DNA from 3 places in the Ureibacillus sp. 179-F W5.1 NHS genome. Region 3 is predicted to be linked to each of the others. Evidence: riboswitches for the same ligand, from Rfam matches in the RefSeq annotation. Region 3 holds a riboswitch; each other region holds the start of a gene.
The links. A riboswitch is a leader RNA that binds a small molecule or an ion and turns the genes downstream of it on or off. The one in region 3 is predicted to bind thiamine pyrophosphate.

Region 1 (7,724 bases), on a different contig from region 3:
TCTTTATATTTATAACCTTGTATTAAAAAACGATGATCTCTGTTTTCTTTAATGGCATTTCGTAATTCCTGGATATAACGATAAGAAGTTATTTTTCGGAAAATGACTTCCTCTTTAATATTTGTTGGATCACCATGTCCCGGTACTAGAAGGTGAAAAGAATGATTGTCTAAAATTTTATTGGTTTTTCGTAATGTTTCTTCATACTTTTCACTATTAAAATAAATGAAGGGAAATTCAACATTTGACAAATAGTCCCCAGCAATCCATACACCTAAAGGTTCTACTACAATAAAAATCCCATCATTTGTATGACCTTCTGCCATATAAAAGGTAAATTTCGTTTCACCTACTTCTAATACTTGTCCATCAAAGGTTACTGGGATATTAACAGGAGGATAAAGAATAGGATAATCTCGATCTAAATAATATTGATCATCAAACTGTCTAATTTGATGAAGTATCGCTTCTTTATCCTGTCGATTTTCGAAACGCTCACTTGCAATAACAATTCCGTCTTGAAAAGCACCGTAACCAACAATATGATCCCAATCGGAATGGGTAAAAATTAAATAGATAGGGCGATTTCCTCTAATCTCTTCTACATATTCTTTTATTTCATTTACTTCGATAGGGAGCAAATTTGGATCCACAATAATGATACAATCATTGGTTCGGATAACAAGGGATGTCGTTTTGTAAATTAAACTTTGAAAAACAGTTACATTGTTTGATTGATATGCTATCAATAAGTATCACCCCTATAGTAAATCTATCATTATTACTAATAAAAGAAGTGCACGCATCATAGGAAAATGATGGTACACTTTTTATTTATGCTATTATATTGTATTCTACTACTATTTTGTGAAATGTTCTTTAATTATACTAGAACATTACTAGATTTTTTCCATACTCGGAAAATCGTAGTCATTGGTATTTGATAGACTTTATATGTCTATACCTCTTAATATGCTATATTTTCTCAACATCCTTTCTCCTCCATTACTAATCAACGGAGGATTTCTATTGATTTTAGTAATTTTTAGTTTTAAATCTATTAACAGTCTCTCTTCGGTTTGAACTTTGACAAATAGCGGAGATAACTGCTACTCCGTCTGCACCAGCTTGAAGAACTTCGTTAGAATTTTCCGTTGTGATGCCACCTATCGCGACTATTGGATAATTCGGATACTTGTTACGTATTTCCTTTATAAAACTTACACCAGTAGGAGGTTCTGCATCTGGTTTTGAAGTTGTCTTGAAAATAGGTCCAATTCCAACATAATCCGCTCCATTTAATACGGCTTTTGACATTTCCTCTTCATTATGGACGGAAACACCAATTATTTTTCCTTTAAATTGTTCACGAATGTTTACTAACGCCATATCTTTTTGTCCCACATGGATACCGTCTGCCTGTAATTTCAAGGCTAGCTCCACATCATCGTTCACTATAAATGGCACATGATAATGGTTGCATAAACGTTGACATGCTCTAGCAAACTCTACATATTCCTCCCCTTTTAATGCACGAGGACCTTTTTCCCTAAATTGAAACATTGTAATTCCTGCCTGCAAAGCATCTTCTAATACGTTTAAAGGCTCCTCTTTACAGTTTTCCGTTCCCATTATAAAATAAACTGCTAAATCACTACGATTCATCTACAATCACCTCATATTGGCCTTTCCTTTGTTGATAAGCAAAATGGTTGGTAGGTCCATGCCCGTGTCCGATATTTAACGGATTTTCAATCGCTAATTGAACAAATTTTTTCGCTTCAATCATTGCTTCCTTAAGGGATAATCCTCTCCCTAAAAAGGAAGTAATGGCTGCCGAAAAAGTACATCCTGTTCCATGGGTATGTTTTGTATGAATTCTTTTACTTATCATGGAAAAAGATGTTCCGTCGGCTAAATAAACTTTATCTGTTGCTGTATTTAGCTCCTTCGAATGACCGCCTTTCATTACAACACACTGCACTCCATATTGCAGCATTGTATGGGCTGCCTTTGTCATATGATCCTCGTTTTCTATTTTAATGCCGCTTATTACTTCTGCTTCAGGAATATTGGGTGTTAACACAGTAGCGATGGGCAACAAAGTATTCTTTAATGCATCTACCGCTTCTTTTTGTAGTAGACTTTCTCCACCTTTGGCAATCATCACAGGATCAATTACAAGTTGAACGTCTTTCTGTTGTAAGTAATTGGCGATGACTTCAATAATTTCAGCTGAAAAAAGCATCCCTGTTTTGACCGCTTTTACATGAAAGTCAGAAAAAACGGAAGTTAATTGTTGAAGTACGAAATCAGGTGAAGTAGGAAAAATCCCTTGTACACCTAATGTATTTTGAGCAGTAAGGGCCGTAATAACGGTTGTACCAAATACTTTTAGTTCTTGAAAGGTTTTTAAATCTGCTTGTATACCTGCTCCACCACCACTATCTGCACCTGCAATTGTCATGACAACGTCCATTGTTTACCACCTCTAGATAATAAATGAATACTGTTTATGATTTCTTCTTGAAATGTACCGAGTAGAAGGTGGTCACTCGCCAACTCCGCTACACGTTTATAATCCATGAATAACTCACATAAATTGGATAATGGGTTCCCTTCAAGGGTTAAAGCTGCAGCGCTTAACGCACTTAGTAGACATCCAGTACCAGTAACTTGGGTCATTAATTCATGTCCACCAACTGTCCAATATTCTAGATAGCCATCTGTTAGAAAATCCTTTGATCCTGTAACAGCAACAAGACAGTTATATTTTATTGCAACTTGTTTTGCTACAGTTGGTAGATCCATGTCCCCGTTACCACTATCCACCCCTCTACCTTGCCATTCTACCTCTGCGATGGTTGCTAATTCGCCCATATTACAGCGTATTAGTTGAACGTTTACTTTTTCTAGAATATCTTTAATCGCTCGTTGTCGATATTTTGTAGCTCCAACACCGACGGGATCTAGTACAACTGGGATGTTTAACTCATTTGCTTTTTTTCCAGCAATCATCATAGATTCTAACGTTCGAACATTTACGGTTCCTAAATTAATTAATAAGCCATTTGCTATAGAAACCATTTCTTCTACTTCTTCCATTTCATCTGCCATTACTGGTGATGCGCCTGTAGCTAATAATCCGTTTGCTGTAAAATTAGCTACAACATAGTTTGTAATACAATGAACTAATGGATTTTTTTTTCGAATACTCGACAACGTCATATTACTTTCACCTCGGTATTTTTTTCGATTCCTTTGTATAGCTAATTTTTATAAATAAAAACGCCCTTTTGTTCAAAGACAAAAGAGCGTTTAAATTCCAAGATATCATTATGTATTCTCGAAAAAATCTTTGCTCCCTACGTCAGTCTTAACTGTCAGGTTCAAAGGGTCAGGTTTTAACCTTCTCAACGCAAATTGCGTCCCCCTGCAAGAGTATTTGATTGATTTCATATTAACATAAAACTAGTTTTCTACAAGTTAAATTAGGAACAAGAATTAAATAATGAACTAAGTCCTATAAAAAATTTTAGATTAAAAAGGTATTTCGTTAAGTTTTATAGGAGTTATTTGATCCTTTTCCCAATCTTCACGGATGAAAGCATAGCATAACGAGTCGTAAATCGTACCATTATCATTTTCCCATGCATTTCTGAAATAACCTTCTTTCACAAACCGACAATTATAGAGAGTTTTTCTCATCGCCAAATTATCCCATCGTGTATGAGCCTCAATTCGAATTTTTTTATCCGGTAAAGAAAAAAGATATTGAACAATCCAATCGACAGCTTGTGTCCCATACCCTTTTCCCCTTACCGTTTTATCTAACCGAATATCAAACAATGGTATCGTATCATTTATATCATCGATTACAATGAGACCAATTTTTTTATCTCCCTTTAAAATCCAAAATGTTTCTCGATTATGAAAATAACAGCCATTATGATAATTTTCAATGATTTGTTCTTTTGATGGATTGGGAATTGAATGGAATTCCCATGTATTTTTTGTCATAAAAGAAACTAAATCATCTAGTTCGTTTTCAAATTTCTTAAAACGAATATTATTCATTGGTATCACCCCTATCTTCTACATTCGACAAAAAGGGAATATTTTCCTTGTTTAAAATGATATTAAGAATTGAATCCCATTCATTAAAATCTTTCTTCGGACAAATCTTGATTAATAGACAGTGCCACTTTATAACCGTCTGCAGCAGAATTAATTAGTGAAGATGGGCTTATTCTCTTTAATTCACCTGCAATATAAACATTTTGACAAGACGTACGACCAAGTCCATCCGTTATAACCTCGCCGTGTTCGTTTATGTCACAATTGAATTGTACTAGAAAAGGATTCGGACGATAAAAGGTTGGTACAACAAAACCACCTGAACAGTTGACTTTTTCTCCAGATGCTAATTCGACTTGTTCAATATAGCCACGATCTCCGATTAAATTTCTAATAGGTTCCATTTTTACTAGTATGTTTCTTTTTTCTAGTTCACGAATTCCTCTTTTTGAAAATTCTCCACCGTTGGATAATACAACGAAATCCTTGGACCAATTATAGAGTAATTTCGCCATATGGAGGGCATGTTCTTCCATTTCTGCAATAATAATGAGCTGCTTATCCCTTAATTCCCAACCATCACAATAGGGACAATTAAATAAACTTTTACCATAATAATCCCTAATACTCGGTATAGAAAAATGTTCTTGGATTCCGGTTGCAAGTAAAAGTTTGTCGGAAATAAACTCCTGCCCATCTTTTGTTTTGGCAATAAATTGACCATTTTGATTCTTCGAAAGTTCTTGAACAGTCGTTTTGAAATAATGAACGGATGGATAGCGGGTTATCTCCCTCATTCCGATTTCTTTAAATTCCGCTGGTTTGATGCCATCACGGGTAAGAAAACCGTTGGATTGATTTGCTACTCGATTCCGATTTGTTCCATCATCAAAAAGAGCAATTTTTCTTCTAGCCCTACCTAAAGTCAAGCTCGCACTTAATCCCGCTGGACCTGCCCCTACAACTACACAATCAAATACATTCACTACTCTTCGATCCTTTACAAATTAATATTTATTATGTTTGCTTTTCAAATTCTTTCATTTCCTTATTTCAACATAAAAATAGCGTTGACCTTTTCGATCAACGCTAAACAAACTTTTAGTTGTATTTTATAAACTAAGTCTATCCAATATTTTATTAAATAAATTTTGTAATTTGTTCAAGTGGCAGACGGGATGAACCATAAGCAGGAGCAGCTGCTTCACCAATAGCAATTAGGATAATAGGTACTTCATTTTTTGGTAAGTTGAATTTTTCCGCAAATTTCGCTTTATCAAAACCACCCATCGGTACCGTATCATACCCCATTTCTTTAGCTAACAGCATAATTTGCATTGAAACTAAACCAGCATCGAAATGAACAATATTTTTAATAATATCTTCTGGTAAACTACCATACATCGAAAGGGAATTTTTTATCATTAAATCCGCTAATTCTCTTGGCATATAACCTTTTTCATAATTGGTATTATAAATTTGTTCTGAGTTTTTGTACATTTCCAAATCACCAAGAACGGCAATAATCGCTGAAGATGTTTCAACTTGTTCTTGGTCATTTGCAATTGGGCGCAACTCTTTTTTCACTTGTTGATCATCAATTACAATGAAACGCCATGGTTGCATATTACTTGAAGATGGAGCTGAAATGGCATTTTCTAATAAAGCTTGTAATTTTTCGCGTGGGATCACGACATCCTCTTTATATTTACGAACGGATTTTCTTTCATGCATGATTTGTTGAATTGTGTTTGGCATTTTTATACCCCTTTCAATATGTCAATATCATTTTTAATAGGAATTGTTTGTTCAATGGGATTAGCTGTATCATTTATCATGACTATTAAAAATCTAACCAGTTTGTTTTCCGGAATTAACCATTAGTTTTTTTAACATCATTTGTAGCTGTTGTTTTTCCTTCGTTGTAAAGTCGTGAAATAATTCATCGAAAAATTGTGTTTTATTTGAATCACAGTTTTCCAAAATAGCCATGCCATTATTTGTTATTTCTACTATCACTTCTCGATTATTTTGTTTGTTTCGATTTCGATAGACCAAATTTTTCTCTTCAAGAATTTTTAAATGTCTTGTAATTGCAGCTTGATCTATCTTCAACTTCTTCTGTAATTCGATTTGTGAAAGTTGTCCACTATTCAATAAGGTATACAATATTTCATATCGAGTTAGACTAATCCCTGTACACTTTTCAAAGTTTTGTGTAACTTGTCTATCAATATTTTTGAACATAAACATCATATTTTTTACATCTTCGCAAGATTGATCCATTTCATTCCTCCTTATCAATTGATTAATCAATCATTGACTAGTCAATTATAATATAAATAATCTATTAATCAAGTTTTTTGTTTTAGTGAATTACTATATTTAGTATCAAACTTTTCTTTTCAAAATATACTTCATTTTTTTATCCAAATAATAGATTCTTTTCCTTCTAACAATTTGGCTTTTAATGTAAATTATATTTAAAAATAACATAAAAAAGCCCATACAATTTAGATTTTTTTCTAACTTGTATGGGGAGAAAATTAGGAATTTTTTTATTCTAAGTTGGAGAATTTCGCTAAATCCTTTCGATTTCCGATCGTTACTAAAATATCTTCTATTTGAAGTAATTCATCAGGAGAAGGTGAAACAATAATCTCACCGTCTCTTAAAATAGCAATAACACTCACATTATATTTTGCCCGAATATCCAATTCTCTTAAATTTTTCCCAGCCATTCTAGAAGGAATCATAATTTCTTCTATATTATAATCCTTAGAAAGTTCAATATAGTTTAACATGTTTGGTGAAAGAAGTTGATTTGCCACTCTTTCTCCCATATCCCTTTCAGGATAAATAATCCAACTCGTACCAATTGCCTCTAAAACTTGACCGTGACGTTTACCTACCGCTTTTGCAATAATCTTTTTCATACCAAGGTTCTTCAAAAGCATGACGGTTAGAATGCTTGCTTGAATATCGTCCCCAATTGCGACAATAACACAGTCAAAGTTTGTAATTCCAATAGATGTTAGTGCTTTTTCATCTGTAGAATCGGCGATTAATCCGTGGGTAATATAAGGTTCTGCATCTTCTACTCTTACTTCATCTAAATCAATACCTAGTACTTCTTGACCTGCTTCATGCAATTTTCTAGCAATACTCGTACCAAAACGGCCTAATCCAATTACGGCATATTGTTTTCTACTCATTTTTTTACTCTCCTTTGTTACCCAATCATAATATTTCCTTTTGGATGATGATAAGCCTCTTGTTTACGTTTTTTTGTTAAAGCAAAACCGATCGTTAATGGTCCTAATCTTCCTGCAAACATTGTTAAAATAATTAAAATACGGCCAACTGATGAAAGTTCCGGCGTTAACCCCATAGAAAGGCCTACTGTTCCAAAGGCGGAAGTTGCTTCAAATAAATACATAATAAACACATGACCTTTGTCTGTAATGCTTAATAAAAAAGTGACGAGCACAACAATGATCATGCCACACATGGCAACTGTAAAAGCTTTTAATATGTTTTCAATCACAATGCGACGTTTAAATAAAGTAACATCTTCTTTACCCTTTAATTGTGAAATGGCAGTTGCAATTAAAACGGTAAAAGTTGAAACTTTAATTCCTCCAGCC
Region 2 (7,724 bases), on a different contig from region 3:
AATGGGATGGAATACCGCATAAACGCTTTCCAACTATTTTTTTGTTTGTATCCTCTTACTTTATGGGCCGTCTTCATTTGCTTTAATTCCGATTGAAAGAGCGGGATAAACCGAAATCCAGCTAGTAATCCGTAGGCCCATTTTGGTGAAAGCTTACATTGATGAATTAAACTCATAATGAACAAGGTTAAATCGGTTGTAGAAGTAAATAATAAGCCATACGTGACAAAGCCTAACATTCTTAATGCGACCGTTAAGCCATTTGTGATACTTTCCTCCGTCACATGGAACCAAGCCCATTTCCAAATCGTTGTTTCCCCTTCGCCAAAGGCCGCCATCATCCAAAAGACAAGAATGGAAAACCCTAGGTATGGGACAAGCCGTTTGAAAAGGTACGAAATTCGCCAACCTCCTAAAAAAACGCCAACAAATACACCGAGAATCCATATGAAGAAAGTCACCTTTGGATTGGATATCGTCATTAATAGAAACATGACGAATATGTGCGTAAATAACTTACAACTCGGATTTAAAGAAGCGAGGAAGGAATCGTTTGCCTTCATACGAAAACAAGCCCCCTTCTTTCATGCATTAACTGGTAATGGAGCGGTGGAATCAACCCACATTCCCGCACCATTTTTTCATCAGAAAATAATCCATACGGTTGGCCTTGATACATCACTTTTCCTTCGTTAAAGAGTATGACTTGATCCGAATAATGATCAACTAAATCCATATCGTGGGTCACCATCATAATAGTCGTTCCCTGATTCTGCCTTTCTTTTAAACAACGAATTAATTCATTTGTCGTTTTTTCATCTTGGCCAAAAGTAGGCTCATCGAGTAATAGTAAAACTTGATCGAACAATAACATTGTCGCCACACTTAATCGACGTTTTTGCCCTAAACTTAATGTAAAAGGGTGAGCGTCGCGATATCTTTCCAATCCAAATTCCTTTAATAATTGCATTGTTTTTGTTTCAATTAAATCCTTTGGCCAATTTCTTTGTCGGCCACCAAAGGCAATTTCGTCAAATACCGTATCTGTTATAAATTGATGTTCTGGATTTTGAAAAACAAAGCCAGCCTTTTCAAATAATTCCCGATCGGACCATTTTTTTAATTCCTTATGTTGAAAGTAAAGTTGTCCTTTTTTTATAGGCTCTAAACCAATCACACTTTTTAAGAACGTACTTTTTCCACTTCCGTTTTGCCCTATAATAGATACCCATTGCCCCTTACGGATTTCTACATTAATGTCGCTAATAATCGTCTTTTTCCCATAGCCTATTTCCATATTTTCTGTACGAATCACTACGTCATTATTTCCCTTTTCATTATTAACTAGCTTCGTTTCAAGTTTTTCAGATAGTTTCATCGATATAGGATGGGACGTATTCTCCACTACTTCCGACCACTTTTCAGGAAAAACCTTTGGTCGCCAAATCCCCGCTACTTCCATTTCCTTCTGGAAGTTTTGAAGAATGTCCTTTGGTTTTCCGTCCCCAATCACAGTTCCACAATCATTTAACAAAATGACCCGATCCATCCACTCGATACAACCATCTAATACATGTTCCACAAAGACCATCGTTTGGTTTGTTTTTTTCGATAATTGGTGTAGTAAATCAAATATTTCCTGTCTACCTTTCGGATCTAGTTGGGCTGTTGGTTCATCAAAAAACAACACTTCGGGTTGTAATGCTAACAGGCAAGCCAACGCCAATCGTTGCTTCATTCCACCTGATAATGTTTCAATCGGTGTTCTCTTATCTACGTTCAAACCGACTTGCCCCATTATGTCTGCAATCATTTTGTCCATATCATTTCGAGGAATAGATCGATTTTCCAGACTAAAAGCAATCTCTTCATCTACATGCAACATACAAAATTGAGAATCCGGATCTTGGAACATCACGCCAACATGTTTTCTAGAAAATACTTCACCATTTACTTCGGCCTCAATATGTTCCGGAATAATACCAGCAAGGGCGGAAATCAAAGTTGATTTCCCACTCCCACTAGGTCCTAAAATTAATACTTTTTCCCCTTTATTTATGGACAACGTTATATTTTGAAGCGATTGTTCAGAGCGATTGTAGAAGCGAATAAACAAGTTTTTACAGCCTAGAAACGTTTTCATTGATCTCGCCCTTTTTTCTCGTCTGTTTCATAATTTCATATTGTTCTAACACCCCTGTTTTAGCTAAGGCGTCTACTACCACTTTCCCTAACCATCCTCCGAGAATCGCTCCGCTAATAATATGAATCGCTAATGTTGCAAAAAATACGCCCGTTGTGTAATAGCCAAAACCGTTAGCCAATAAGTTATAAACAATTCCTAAAACCCCCGCTAAAGCACCTGAAAGCATTAATGTAAAGAGGTTATAACGTTTATATCGAAATAAGGCAAAGGCTATTTCGGAACCAATCCCTTGGAAAACGCCTACTAACAGAGCCGATAAACCAAAGTGACTACCCGTTAGTAATTCAACAGCCGCTGCTGCAACCTCCGCGATAAAGGCTGCACCAGGTTTACGGATGATATAAGCAACGATTGGGCTAGCAATGACCCAAATCCCAAACATAAATCCTGCTCCAACTGGTCCGACTAGAGCGGAAATCGGAATCCAAAGGGTCGACCAGCCTAAATAAATAACACCGCAAGCTACGGATAAAATAACCGCAAGAACAACTTCTTTCATCTTCCACTTCATTCTTTGACAGCCTCCATTTTGACAGGCCATTCTTCCAGCCGATAAGCCATATCCCAAAACATATATTCAAGCTGGCAACTGAGTAAAAAATGATTTCGCATCTTGTCCTTTTCTTTCTCTGTTGCATCTAACGCCCATTCATCTAAACGTTCACAGAATTTTGTCGTAATGGAATCCGTACGACTACCATAGAAATGAATCCATTCGTAAAATGGATGGAATTGATCTGGTTTTACATCATTCAATAATTTCTTTCCAATCTCCCAGTAAGTCCACGGACAAGGTAATAAAACAGCTAAAATTTCGCCTAACGTTCCTTCATGGGCAACGGTCAGCATATGACGAATATATTGGTGAGCAGATGGTGATAACGGATATCCTTGTAACTCTTCGTATGGTACACCTGCGATTTGGCAAAAGTTTTGGTGCGGATGGGTTTCACTGTTTAAAACAAATGATATTTGTTGATTAAACATGGCCATATCTTCACGATTCTCGCACTTTGAAATAGCAATTCCATAGATTCGTATAAAGGAACTTAAATACTCAAAATCTTGTTTGACGTAATGGATTAATTGTTCCCTTTTTAAATCTCCTTTTGCGATTCCTTGTACGAAAGGATGTTCAAAAATTGCGTTAAAGATAGGAGTTGCTTCCCTCCTAAGTTCTGCTGAAAAACTCATGTTAATTCCTCCTTATTGGTTATAATCGGAAGACGTTCATTGGAGCCATTTTTCCTTCAACAACGAAAAAACCGCTCCAAAAAATGGAGCGGCAGAATAATTGTAAGCATACCCATGCACGGACTCCACTTTCCTACGCTAGTATGAACTAGATCAGGTTCAAAGGGTCCAGATTACTCTGTCTCAGCCAAAATGGCTCCCCTAGTGGTCTTTCCTATTAATTTAATTTTCACTCTACATCCGTTTTTTTTAAAAGTCAATTCAAATTTTTCCAACAAGGTTCAATTTAATACGAAGGGACTATAGGAAGATAGTGGTAAGGCAATGCTTTTATAGATTATTTTTATCTATAACGATACATCTTTTCCTTTTGACTTGTTACTAGGCGCAAACCAACCGAGTAGGGCAATAGCTACTAATACTCCATAGAAGATTAGTGTCCACGTAGTGCTGTGAGGGAAGTGATGATTCAACACACCGATATCCTCATGGGCAAGCGTGATTACAGCTAATTTAACACCAACCCAAGCAACAATGGCATATGCTGTAGTTTCCAAAGCTGGACGTTTATCAAGAAGTTGTACAAACCAAGTTGCTGCAAATTTAATCAAAACAAGTCCAGCAATACCTCCAAGTAGTACAACGATAAATTGACCTGCATCCATACCACCAAAGTCGCCTAGTGGAGAATCTGGAAGACCGAGGGCAAGAGCAACTGCGGCTAGAATAGAATCAACTGCAAAAGCAAGATCCGCCAATGCTATCTTCCCTACAGTAGCACCAAAACCTTTCCCTGCGGATTCCTTTTCATCATCCTTATGAATATTCTTATTATCTTTACCAAACCGTGCCTGAATGACATGCTTTAATCCTAGATATAGAAGATAGGCAGCCCCTATCGCCTGTATCTGCCACACATTGGCGATAAAAGAAATGGCAAAAAGTGCAGCAAATCTAAAAACAAAGGCCAATAGAATTCCGTAATTTATAGCTCTTTTTTTCTGTTCTTCCGGTAAATGCTTGGCAATAACTGCAAGTACTAGAGCATTGTCAGCTGATAATAATCCTTCTAATCCAATTAGAATCAACAATGTCCAGGCATACTCTAACCATATTGACTCCATTTAAAAGACCCCAATCTGTAAATTTTAATGATATAAAAATCTCTATAATTATAGACTTTCCTAATTAGACACAAGGTATTCTTAATGGTTATTGGAAAACAATTTTTATTCCCATTAATGGTTAACCATTTAATTACTACTCAACAGCTATAGTTTTATGGTGATTTCGTCACTTTCTTTGAAAAAGAATATTTTCTTATTCGAAACCGATTGTTCTGGATACCTTGTATCAATTGCACTTATACGTAGTGTAATTTCTTCCAACGGCAAGGTGATATTAGCTAATAACAACTTTATTCGATGTTTTCCCTGCCTGATTGAAACTGACAAAATATAGTAATTCCTCCTTATTGGTTATAATCCGAAGACATTCATTGGAGCCATTTTCCTTTAAAAACGAAAAACGCTCAAAAAATGAAACTGCGGAATAATTGTAAACATTCCCATGTATGGACTCACTTTCCTACGCTAGCAAACTAGATCAGGCTCTAATATTTAATCACCTTCATATCTAGTAAAAAGCCAATTGTAATAGTTAGTATTTTCATATCCATAGGTTCAGTATGATAAAAATATTGCAAATCGACAGTGGATATTTCCGGAAAGTCACATATTATTTCGGTTAAAGCCACTTTTAATCTTTCTTTTTCTTCTTCCAGAAGTTTTTCATCAAAATATACAATCCAAGTTAGTTTATTCTTTTCAACATTGGCATAGACCGCTTTTTTATTTTTAGGAATGGAGCGGATCCATTCGGTCGAATAAAATGTTTAAACATGCAGTTTTCTCCCTTAGCCGAAAACCCATCCATCGCCGATTTAACGGTTCAAAAAATTGCAAATCGCGCCGAACTAAATCGCACAACGTTCTATTTACATTACCAAGATATAAACGATTTATTAAAACAAATCACCGATGAAATTATCGACGTATTGTCGAATAAAGTAGGTGATTTAATTCATATGAAAGACCTCTCGAATCATGAACATTCGTCATTTTATTAGATTTCTTGTATGACCATCGGAAATGCATCGGTGTATTGTTTGAAATGCGGAAGTTTGAAAACGAACTATTTCATTTATTAAGCGACGAGGAGAGAAAATGCCGAAAAAGCAGTAACGAAAGAATACATCGACTTTGATATTAAAGTAGCCTCAATGACAGGATCATTATGTGGTGGTTAAAGGATGGTATTCACTTTAGTTCAGAATATATTGCCCGCCAAATATACTTATTTCAAAGGCCAACGAAAGAATAACATGAAAAATCTCACCTGCTTCATACAGATGAGATTTTCTTATTTATTTGGATTTCCAAACAGTAGATATAGCGGCAATACCTTGCGTAATTTGTTCCAACGACAAGGTGCCATAGCCGATAACAACTTTATTCGACGTTTCCCCTGTTCGATCAAATTGAAATTGGGAATAGGCATCAACGGTTACCCCTACTGATTTCGCCTTTTGCAAAGCTTGTTGTTCCGTTAAATAATCGGGTAAGTGTAAAACAATATGTAACCCCGCATCATCACCTGTAATTATAAACTCATCGCCTAGTCGATTTTTAATTTCATCGATTAAATGTTGTCGTTTCTCACTGTAAAGTTTTCGCATTTTCGCGATATGCTTTTCAAAATGCCCATCTTTCATAAAATGGGCGAGCACTACTTGATCCAATCTGGATACCATCGATTTGTCAAATTGCATAAACTGTTCGAAGGAATCCACTAAATGCATAGGCAAAATGATATAACTCACCCGTATAGAAGGAATCATTGTTTTAGAAAAAGAACCGAAATAAATGACCCGTTCTTCATAATCTAATTGGGCCAATGGTGGAATCGGATTTCCTTTATAACGAAATTCTGCGTCATAGTCATCCTCAATAATATAACTTTGATGAGCAGCGGCCCACTGTAGCAATTCTCCCTTTCTTGTGATGGACATGATTGTTCCTTTTGGAAATTGATGAGCAGGTGTTGTATAAAGCAAATCTAGCGGAACAGTCGGAACCGTACAACCTTGTTCATCGACCTGGACAAGGGTTGGTTCAAGCCGGGACTGTTTCCACGTATAGTAAACTCGATGGAAACCAGGATTTTCAATTCCGACAGCGGTTGGTTTTAAAAATTGACTTAGCACTTTTAATTGTTGTTGGGTACCGTTAAAAATAAAAATTTGCTTTGGCTGACAGTGAATGCCCTTTGCCTTTCGTATGTACCGCGTAATTTGATTTCGTAACATTGCTTCCCCTTGCCACTTAGCATTTGGCATCATGTTCGATTGAAAATGATCCTTTACATATTTCGTCCAAACGGAAAATGGAAAATGGGCAGCATCCACTTGGCCGTTCCGAAAACTAATCGTTGGATTTTCATTCTCTTCAATTTCTACTATAGGCTTAAAGGAATCTTCAAAGGAATAAGGAAATTCCACTTCAGAGACATAATAACCGTTTCGTTCAATTGTATAAATAAAGCCCTCACTAATAAGTTGTTCATAAGCCGTTTGAACCGTTTGTATACTGACATTCAGTTGGCTCGCCAACAGTCGTTTTGGCGGTAACTGTTCATGGGCATGGATGACGTTCGTTAAGACTTGTTTTTTAATTTGCTTATAAATGGTCATATACTTCGGTTCATCGGTTGAAAAAATAATTTGTAGTTCCATTTTGACGCTCCTTGGTATTGTTCATTTTCCCCTTTTTGGTTATTTCTATCATATCAAAGCTGATATTTAATGAATACAAGGAGTGATGAAAAATGAAAATATTACAAAATAACATCGTGAAACTAGAACCTATCAATCTTTCACATACGGACGGGATTCTTTCTGCCGCATCAGACCCCCGTATTTGGGAACATATGTCGGTGGAATTATTGAGTAAAGAAAGCGTAATGAAATACGTAGAAGAAGGGATAAAAAAACGGGAAGCTGAAACCGATTTTGTGTTTGTCATTATCGACCAAAGTTCTCAACAAATTGTCGGGGCAACGTCTTATATGGACATCTCTTTTCAACATAAACGTTTAGAAATTGGCTCTACTTGGCTAAATCCGAGGGTGTGGCGAACAAACATCAACACAAACTGTAAATATTTATTACTACAATACGGCTTCGAACAATTGGGCATGCAGCGGATTCAAATTAAAACAGGACACGAAAATGTTCGTTCCCAAAAAGCGATTGAACGGTTAGGTG
Region 3 (7,724 bases):
GATTCCTACGAAAAGAAGAAGCTGACATTACAGCAATTAGAGCAACAGAAACCCCTTTATGAACAAAAGAAAAAAGAATATGAAGCTGCCATTTCCGCGGGTAAAATTCAACCTTTAAATCAACAATGCCATGCTTTATATCAGGACAAAGTGAAGCAGCAACAGATTCTTTCAGAAATGATGCAGCGGTTGGAACAGGCAAAAAGAGATTTAACGGATGCCCAAAATGCTTATGAACGGGAATCTTTAAAACAATCAGAAAGGGATGCATTAGCCCAAAAAGTAAATGAACTTCAAAAGCTTGTCCCCCTTTATGAACAAATTGAAAAACAAAATCAAATCGTCCATTCTTTGGAAACGGAAGTACAAGGTGCAAAAAAAATCTTCGAAAAGGTGGACAAACAATTAGCCACTGAAAAGGAGCAAATGGCTCGCATAAATGGTTTAGTTGAACAATTAGAAGAAAAAACGGGAAATTTAAACGAGCTTCTTGAGCAGCAAGTGTATTTGCGAGAAGTCGTGAATACGTTCGCCCGTTATAAAGAGTTAGTGGTTAAGGCAAATCAATTCAAAGAGCAATATGAAAAGATTGTTGAGGAATATTATGCGGCTCGAACAGATTATGAATTGGAAGAGAAGAAATGGTTAAGTAACCAAGCTGCCCTTCTTGCTACAAACTTAATACCTGGAACACCTTGTCCTGTTTGTGGTAGTACCGACCATCAACAAGTAAATTTGAATCACGAGGAAGCAGTGGATGAAAATTCATTGAGAAATAGAAAGTCTTTGTTAGCCAATGTAGAACAACGGAAATATTCGATTGAAGCGAATTATAATACATTGCAGGAGCAAGTAAAAAAATATGAACTAGAGCTAGGACGATTAAAAGTTTCGATTGATAATGAAGACACTTTCATTCAACAATTGAGTGCGGTAAATGAAAACGTGCAACAAGTAAAATTAGGAATGGATAAACTAGCTCAATATAAAAAACAATTAAAACAAATGAAAGAAAACTATGAACAATTAGAGCGCATACGAAAACAAACGGAAGAAACTTTCAGACAAAAAAATGAACAGCTTTTAAAAGAAAATATTATCCTTTCGGAACAACAAAAGTCTATTCCTCCTCATTTACAAGAGTTGAGTCAATTACAGCAGGTAATCCAGGAAACGGAAGTTCAAAAAAATGCTTTATTGGCACAATGGGAAAAGGTCCAAAAGCATTTATTAGAAGTGGAAAAGTTTGTTGCGACAACTGAAGAAGGAGTAAAACAAACGACTAAAAATATTGAGCATTTAGAAGAAAAGTTAAAGCATGCCAAAGAGCAATTTAAACAATCGATGGCTGATGCAGGATTCGATAATTATAAACAATTTGAATCGTCTTTACGAACGGATGAAGAAATTCAAAATTTACATCAATTGTTTATGGAGTTTTCAAAAAAACTACACACATTATCCACACAAGTAAAAGAAGAAAGTATCGAGTTAGAAGGGAAACAAAAGGTAGATTTAACGGTGGCAGAAACGGAAGTCCAAAGGTTAAAGGATGAATATGAAAAAGCATTACAAAGGTTAAATGCTTCAAAGGATTGTGAGCGCCATGGGATTGATTTTTCAGAAAAACTTGATCATGTAGCGGACCAAATCTTCCACTTAGAAGAAAAGTCGAATCAAATTATTAACTTATATAATTTGCTCCGCGGTCAAAATAGTAAAAAAATATCCTTTGAACGCTACATTCAAATGGGATATTTGGAACAAATTACGGAAGCAGCCAACATTCGATTGAAAAATTTGTCCAATGGTCAATATTACTTACAATGTTCAGACCGTCAAGAATCCCATGGACGCCAAAGTGGTTTAAGCTTAGATGTGTATGATACGTATACTGGGCAATCAAGGGATGTAAAATCTCTTTCAGGAGGAGAGAAATTCAATGCTTCTTTATGTCTTGCTTTAGGAATGGCGGATGTTATTCAAAGTTTCCAAGGCAATGTAAAAATCGATACGATGTTTATCGATGAAGGATTCGGTTCCCTTGACGAAGAATCGCTTATGAAGGCCATTGATACATTAATCGATCTCCAAAAATCAGGAAGAATGATTGGGGTCATTTCCCATGTTTCTGAGTTAAAAGCAGCAATGCCGGCAATTTTACAAGTTGAAAAATTAAAAGAGGGCTATAGTAAAACATCCATCGTCGTAAAGTAAAAATAGGCTCATTTTCTTATTCAATGAGAAATAGAGATTCTAAGAATAAAAAACTTAACAAAGAATATAAATAATCATAAATTTATAGCAAAAAGAAAAAGGCGATGGTAAATCCATCGCCTTTTGTTAAATTTAGGAAGAATTTGGTACCATTATATTTATAAGCAATTTGAACTTGTGGAGTAAATTGGGGTTAACACAAAGGTAAAGGTAGGTTTATGAATGAAATTCGATTTAAAAAGGATAGGTAGATTATTAATCACACTCTCTATTGTAAGTCTATTAGGATGTAGTGATGTAAATGAAAAAACAGCTAAAATCATTGAGGAAAAGTTATCCGAAAAGTACAATGAATCCTTTGAAGTTCAATATTTAGGGGAACGGAGGGGGACGAAAAGTAATGATACGGTAACGACGTATGTGAAAGCATTAGAATCTGACATTCTATTTACAGCCATTATGGACAAATCAAAAAACATTATTGAAAATTACCCTGAGATGCTTTTAATGAATAAATTTGCATCGGTTTTTAATAAAGTGATTGAAGATCAAGGATTAGATGCTTCTTCATGGATTAATAGTTATACTGAACAATCCTTTGATATTACAACAGATATGACAATCGATGAATATATTGAAAAATCGAAAACGGACTATATTTTCGTTGAAATTGTCATGAAAAATGGTGATAGTATTACAGCAGAAAAATTAAAAACGATTGTACAACAAACTTACAATCAGTTTAATGGCCCTTCTATTTCCGCAACTTATTGGATATTTAATGATGATGAATATACAAAAGTGAATAAAATGTTAAAGAATGTGGCAAATATAGATCCCTCTGATTTAGAAGGTTATGACTATGATAGTAAAGTTTTTGTTGAGTTAACAAAAGATGGTTTCGTCGATTCGGACGAAGCTATAAACAACATGTTAAATCGGGGAAATTAATTAAAAGTTATGCGAGAGTAGGTTGGAAATGAAAACAAAATATTGTTTTTAGATAGTGTTGTGATGGTAGCTACACTCTTGGCTCTATGTGGATGCAGCTCATTAAATGAAACAACGTCTAACAAGATTGAATCATCGCTTGAGGATAAATATGGTATTAAATTTGAAGTGTCCTCAATTGGAGGAAGATCCCGTAGAGGTGGAAGCGGCACGGTTCAAACATATGTTTACCCCCAAAATGACGAAACACTCCATTTTAATGCGATTACAACAAAAGAGGGTGAATTAAAAGACGATTATATTGGACGAATTATTAGTGAGAATATAAATGAAGAAATAAAAGGTGAAATGGATGGAGTCGAATTACAGACTTCTACTAATATGTTTTATCTTAGTGCTAATGATAAAGAAGAAACAAATCTTGATATCACGCTAGCTGAATATGTTGAAAAATATTCTCCTAGATATATTACAACTTCAGTTATTGTAAAAGAGAATTCGACAATTACATCTACTTCATTTCAGCTTATTATGGAAAAGATTCACAGCGAAATCCCAGAAATAGGATATTATATGAATGTTTTTTTAATTTCGGATAAGGATTACGAAAGCTTTTTGGAAAAGCCTAGTAGCTTATCTTTCTTTGATAAATCTAATTTAAAAGATTATAAGATTTTGAATGAATATAGACTTTATATCGATAAAGATGGTTTTAAAGATTACACATCAAACAAGAATAAGTAGGATAAAAGGAAAAATTAAATATGAGAAAAAAATTTTATATCATACTAACCATTTGTTTAGTAATAGGTATAGGTGGTTGTATTGGGAAAGAGAAAGAAGAAAGTGTTTCTAAAGAAACAGAAGTTGAAGCATTAAAAAATGAAGCCATGGACTATTTAAGTAAATATGATGATGAATTTGAACCGTTATCTTTTACATTGAAAAATGTAATGGAACATTATCATACTTTAGTTGTGCATTCAAAAAAATACAATACGAATTTCAAAGTCTATATTGATGAGACCGATGAGGACAAATTTAACGATAACTATTTTCTTTTAGATTTAGAGCAAGCTGGTTCGGAATATATGAATACTATCGTTAAAAAGTTCTTTCCTAATGCTGTTACAAAAATAGAGTTATTAAACTTAACTTTAAAAGCGTATAAAGAGGGAATTGATAATTTTGAAGACTACTATATAGTGATCAATTTTTAATTTCACTATATGTTTTTGACAGTACACTCTCTTTCGAAGATAAAACTAAAATGAATCGTTTATTAGAGGAAATGAGACAAAATAATAAAACTATGAGAATCATATTTGTACAAACAAGAGCAGAGGGGGATTTAGAAAATTACGTAAAGAATCACAGTTTAAATGAATTATTAACATCAGATCTCCCACTAAAAAGTTTAGATTATTCTAGCAAGAAAAATGGAGAAATTGAAGAGGGGACTATAGAGAATCATACATAGTTCCGATTGGAGTTATTTTTATGAAAAGAATGTTAATGATACTATTAATGATTTCTTTAATAATAGGAATAGGCGGTTGCATTGGGAACGGGAAAGAAGAAAGTGTTTCTAAAGAAGAAGCAGTTGAAGCATTAAAAAATAAAGCCCTTGATTATTTAAGTAAATATGATGATGATTTTGAACTGGTATCCTTTCAATCTGCAAGTTTGATGGCACAGTATAATGATTTGGTAGTTTATTCAAGTAAATACGATGCAAACTTCAATGTGCATATAAAAGATGGTGAGAAAGATGAAGAAATGGAGTTTACCGATGATTACTTCACTTTAGACTTAGTGGAACCAGGTTCCGAATATATGAACGAAATTGTACGAGAATACTTACCAAATGCGAATACAAAAATAAAATTATTAACACAAAGTATAAAAGAATACAAAGACGGTATTGAAGACTTTGTAGATTATTATAATAGTAAATATTTCTTGATTAAATTGTATGTTTTCGATAGCACTCTCTCATTTGAAAATAAAAGCAAAATAAATAGTGTTTTAGAGAGATTAAAAAGTAAACCAATCATGGTGGAGTTTGTGCAAATAAAGGAGCAAGCTAAAGTTGAAGATTTTGTTAAAAATCATACATTAAATGAAATTTTAGAATCGGAGTTACCGATAAAAAGTTTAGAGTTTACCATTTCAAAAAATGGAGAAATTGAAGGAACGATTAAGTAAGCTAGTATTTCTCCTTTTCTTTTTTAAGACACATATCTTTATCTTAATAACCTAGTTGAAAAAATCATATACTTTGATACAATAAATGTGTTCTAACAATAAAAAATGATGTATTTACCACAAGGGGAGCTGATGAAGTCAGCTGAGATTGTGCACTTATTGCACTAACTCTTTGAACCTGTAAGTTAGTACTTGCGAAGGGATGTGGATAGAAACCGACTCCATTCATGGCGTTTAGGCTCTGTCCTGACGCCATTTTTATTTGGAGTAAAGGGGCATTGTTTCCAAATAATAATGGGCGAAGATTTCTATTCCTTCTCAATGTTCTACATCGGAATAAAAGAGAGGAGAGTTGTTATGAACAATAAAAGATTATTAATGCTCGTTGAAATTGCTATTTTCGCGGGAATTGGTGTTGTGTTAGACAAATTATCGTTTTCGTTATGGGCACAAGGTGGCTCTATTAGTTTTGTGATGGTTCCGATTCTTTTAATCGCTATTCGTTGGGGATTATCTGCTGGAATAATCACTGGACTATTAATCGGTCTTATCCAAATCCTTCTTGGTGGCTATATCCTTCACTGGGCTCAAGGGTTACTAGACTATATTGTTGCCTTTTCAGTAGTCGGATTTGCAGGTATATTCCGCAAGCAAATCGTCGATGCTGCTACGAATTTAAATAAAAAAAGAATGGGATTATACATTGTTTTTGGAACAGTTGTTGGTGGATTGTTGCGTTACGCAGCACATACCATTGCTGGTGCGATTTTCTTTGCAGAGTATGCAGGAGATCAAAACGTCTGGGTGTACACAATCGTTTATAACGGATCTTATATGATTCCAGCGATTATTTTAACTGCGATCGTTGGTGTACTAATCTTTACGGCTTCTCCTAGATTACTAAAAGCCAATTCTTAATAAAATAAATTCTATAATATGATAAAGAAGAACCAAGAATCGATACGGTATTCTTGGTTTTTTAGTTGTTTAAATAGAAACAATGAAAGTTCGAGAAATGTTTTATTACTGAATAGATAATCCCATCATTCGATCTAAAAAAGGACTACGTATAGATAATTCTGAAAAGAAAAAACGATTTCCTATCAGGTGCAATTGTCATAAAAACCTTTTCGATTATGGTATATTATATAAAGATATGTATATAGGAAGGACGTTTAACATGATTGTTCAAACAAAAGAAGAATTAGAAGCATTGAAAAAAATTGGCCGTATTTGCGCTGAAATTCGTGAAGCCATGAAAGCAGCAACAAAACCGGGTATTACGACAAAAGAGTTAGATGAAATTGCAGGACGTATGTTTGAAGAGGCAGGCGCAATTTCTGGACCAAAAGGAGAATATGATTTCCCTGGTTATACTTGCATTAGTGTAAACCACGAAGTTGCCCATGGGATTCCTGGTTCAAAGGAAATTAAAGAAGGAGATATGGTCAATATTGACGTTTCTGGTTCTTTAAATGGATATTTTGCGGATACGGGTATTTCCTTTGTTGTAGGAAGTGGTTATACTGAAAAGGAAAAGCTATGTACGGTTGCAAAATCTGCCTTTGATCGTGCGATGACAAAAGTAAAAGCGGGCTCAAAGTTAAATCGAGTTGGTAAAGCAGTTGAACGGGAAGCGAGAGATAATGGTTTAACTGTTATTATGAATTTAACTGGTCACGGGATTGGCCGTTCCCTACATGAAAAACCAGATCACGTTTTAAATTATTATGATGCTTGGGATGCAACGATTATGAAGGAAGGAATGGTTTTAGCTGTAGAGCCATTCATATCCGAAAAAGCAGAACATATTGTGGAAGCTGGAGATGGGTGGACATTTATTACACCTGACAAATCTTTAGTAGCACAAATCGAACATACGGTTATTGTTACGAAAGACAAACCAATCATCATTACACAAATTGAAGATTAAAAAAAAATTCCTGTTCACTTGAAGAATTACTTCAAGTGCGCAGGATTTTTTTTCATAAAGAATATGCCCACTACCAAAACACCTATTAAGAAAAGAGCGGCGGTCGTTACTAAAAGTTCATCAAAACCATTTGAAACTGCAATTCCTAAATAACACCATATAAAAACGATTGGATACACAATATCAAAATGATGATAACGAAGATGTAGTGCAATGGCTGTACCGATTGTCATAAGAATAACTGTCCAAAGGGCACTGCTTAAACCGAAACCTTTCCACTGCATATCAACAAGTAAGTACCAACCATGTAGAATTAGTAGATAGGTAGACCAACTAAAATAAATAGCAATAGGCATTCTTAATTTGAACAATTCCTTTTTTAATGGATAAGTTAAATAAAGTCCAAATAATAAAA

Region 1: another riboswitch for thiamine pyrophosphate. It lies ahead of thiM (hydroxyethylthiazole kinase); the one in region 3 lies ahead of thiT (energy-coupled thiamine transporter ThiT).
Region 2: another riboswitch for thiamine pyrophosphate. It lies ahead of tenA (thiaminase II); the one in region 3 lies ahead of thiT (energy-coupled thiamine transporter ThiT).

What each region holds. Positions count from the first base shown of each region.
Region 1 covers NZ_JBIQFG010000021.1:43,931-51,654, reverse strand. Annotated here, with positions in the region: gene ACH0B5_RS10820 (MBL fold metallo-hydrolase) at 1-749, opposite strand, end outside; gene thiE (thiamine phosphate synthase) at 1,036-1,665, opposite strand; gene thiD (bifunctional hydroxymethylpyrimidine kinase/phosphomethylpyrimidine kinase) at 1,655-2,479, opposite strand; gene thiM (hydroxyethylthiazole kinase) at 2,464-3,228, opposite strand; TPP riboswitch at 3,346-3,445, opposite strand; gene ACH0B5_RS10800 (GNAT family N-acetyltransferase) at 3,541-4,077, opposite strand; gene ACH0B5_RS10795 (NAD(P)/FAD-dependent oxidoreductase) at 4,161-5,063, opposite strand; gene ACH0B5_RS10790 (nitroreductase family protein) at 5,218-5,835, opposite strand; gene ACH0B5_RS10785 (MarR family transcriptional regulator) at 5,929-6,363, opposite strand; gene ACH0B5_RS10780 (potassium channel family protein) at 6,636-7,292, opposite strand; gene ACH0B5_RS10775 (TrkH family potassium uptake protein) at 7,310-7,724, opposite strand, start outside.
Region 2 covers NZ_JBIQFG010000036.1:2,362-10,085, reverse strand. Annotated here, with positions in the region: gene ACH0B5_RS13950 (energy-coupling factor transporter transmembrane component T family protein) at 1-563, opposite strand, end outside; gene ACH0B5_RS13945 (ABC transporter ATP-binding protein) at 560-2,143, opposite strand; gene ACH0B5_RS13940 (ECF transporter S component) at 2,121-2,717, opposite strand; gene tenA (thiaminase II) at 2,714-3,400, opposite strand; TPP riboswitch at 3,514-3,613, opposite strand; gene ACH0B5_RS13930 (TerC family protein) at 3,748-4,524, opposite strand; gene ACH0B5_RS18100 (MafI2 family immunity protein) at 5,013-5,264, opposite strand; partial or broken gene ACH0B5_RS13925 (TetR/AcrR family transcriptional regulator) at 5,291-5,782, shown strand; gene pdxR (MocR-like pyridoxine biosynthesis transcription factor PdxR) at 5,826-7,193, opposite strand; gene ACH0B5_RS13915 (GNAT family N-acetyltransferase) at 7,286-7,724, shown strand, end outside.
Region 3 covers NZ_JBIQFG010000009.1:75,773-83,496, forward strand. Annotated here, with positions in the region: gene ACH0B5_RS06535 (AAA family ATPase) at 1-2,217, shown strand, start outside; gene ACH0B5_RS06540 (hypothetical protein) at 2,440-3,168, shown strand; gene ACH0B5_RS06545 (hypothetical protein) at 3,232-3,912, shown strand; gene ACH0B5_RS06550 (hypothetical protein) at 3,933-4,388, shown strand; gene ACH0B5_RS06555 (hypothetical protein) at 4,439-4,648, shown strand; gene ACH0B5_RS06560 (hypothetical protein) at 4,669-5,376, shown strand; TPP riboswitch at 5,489-5,596, shown strand; gene thiT (energy-coupled thiamine transporter ThiT) at 5,734-6,294, shown strand; gene map (type I methionyl aminopeptidase) at 6,557-7,309, shown strand; gene ACH0B5_RS06575 (hypothetical protein) at 7,336-7,724, opposite strand, start outside.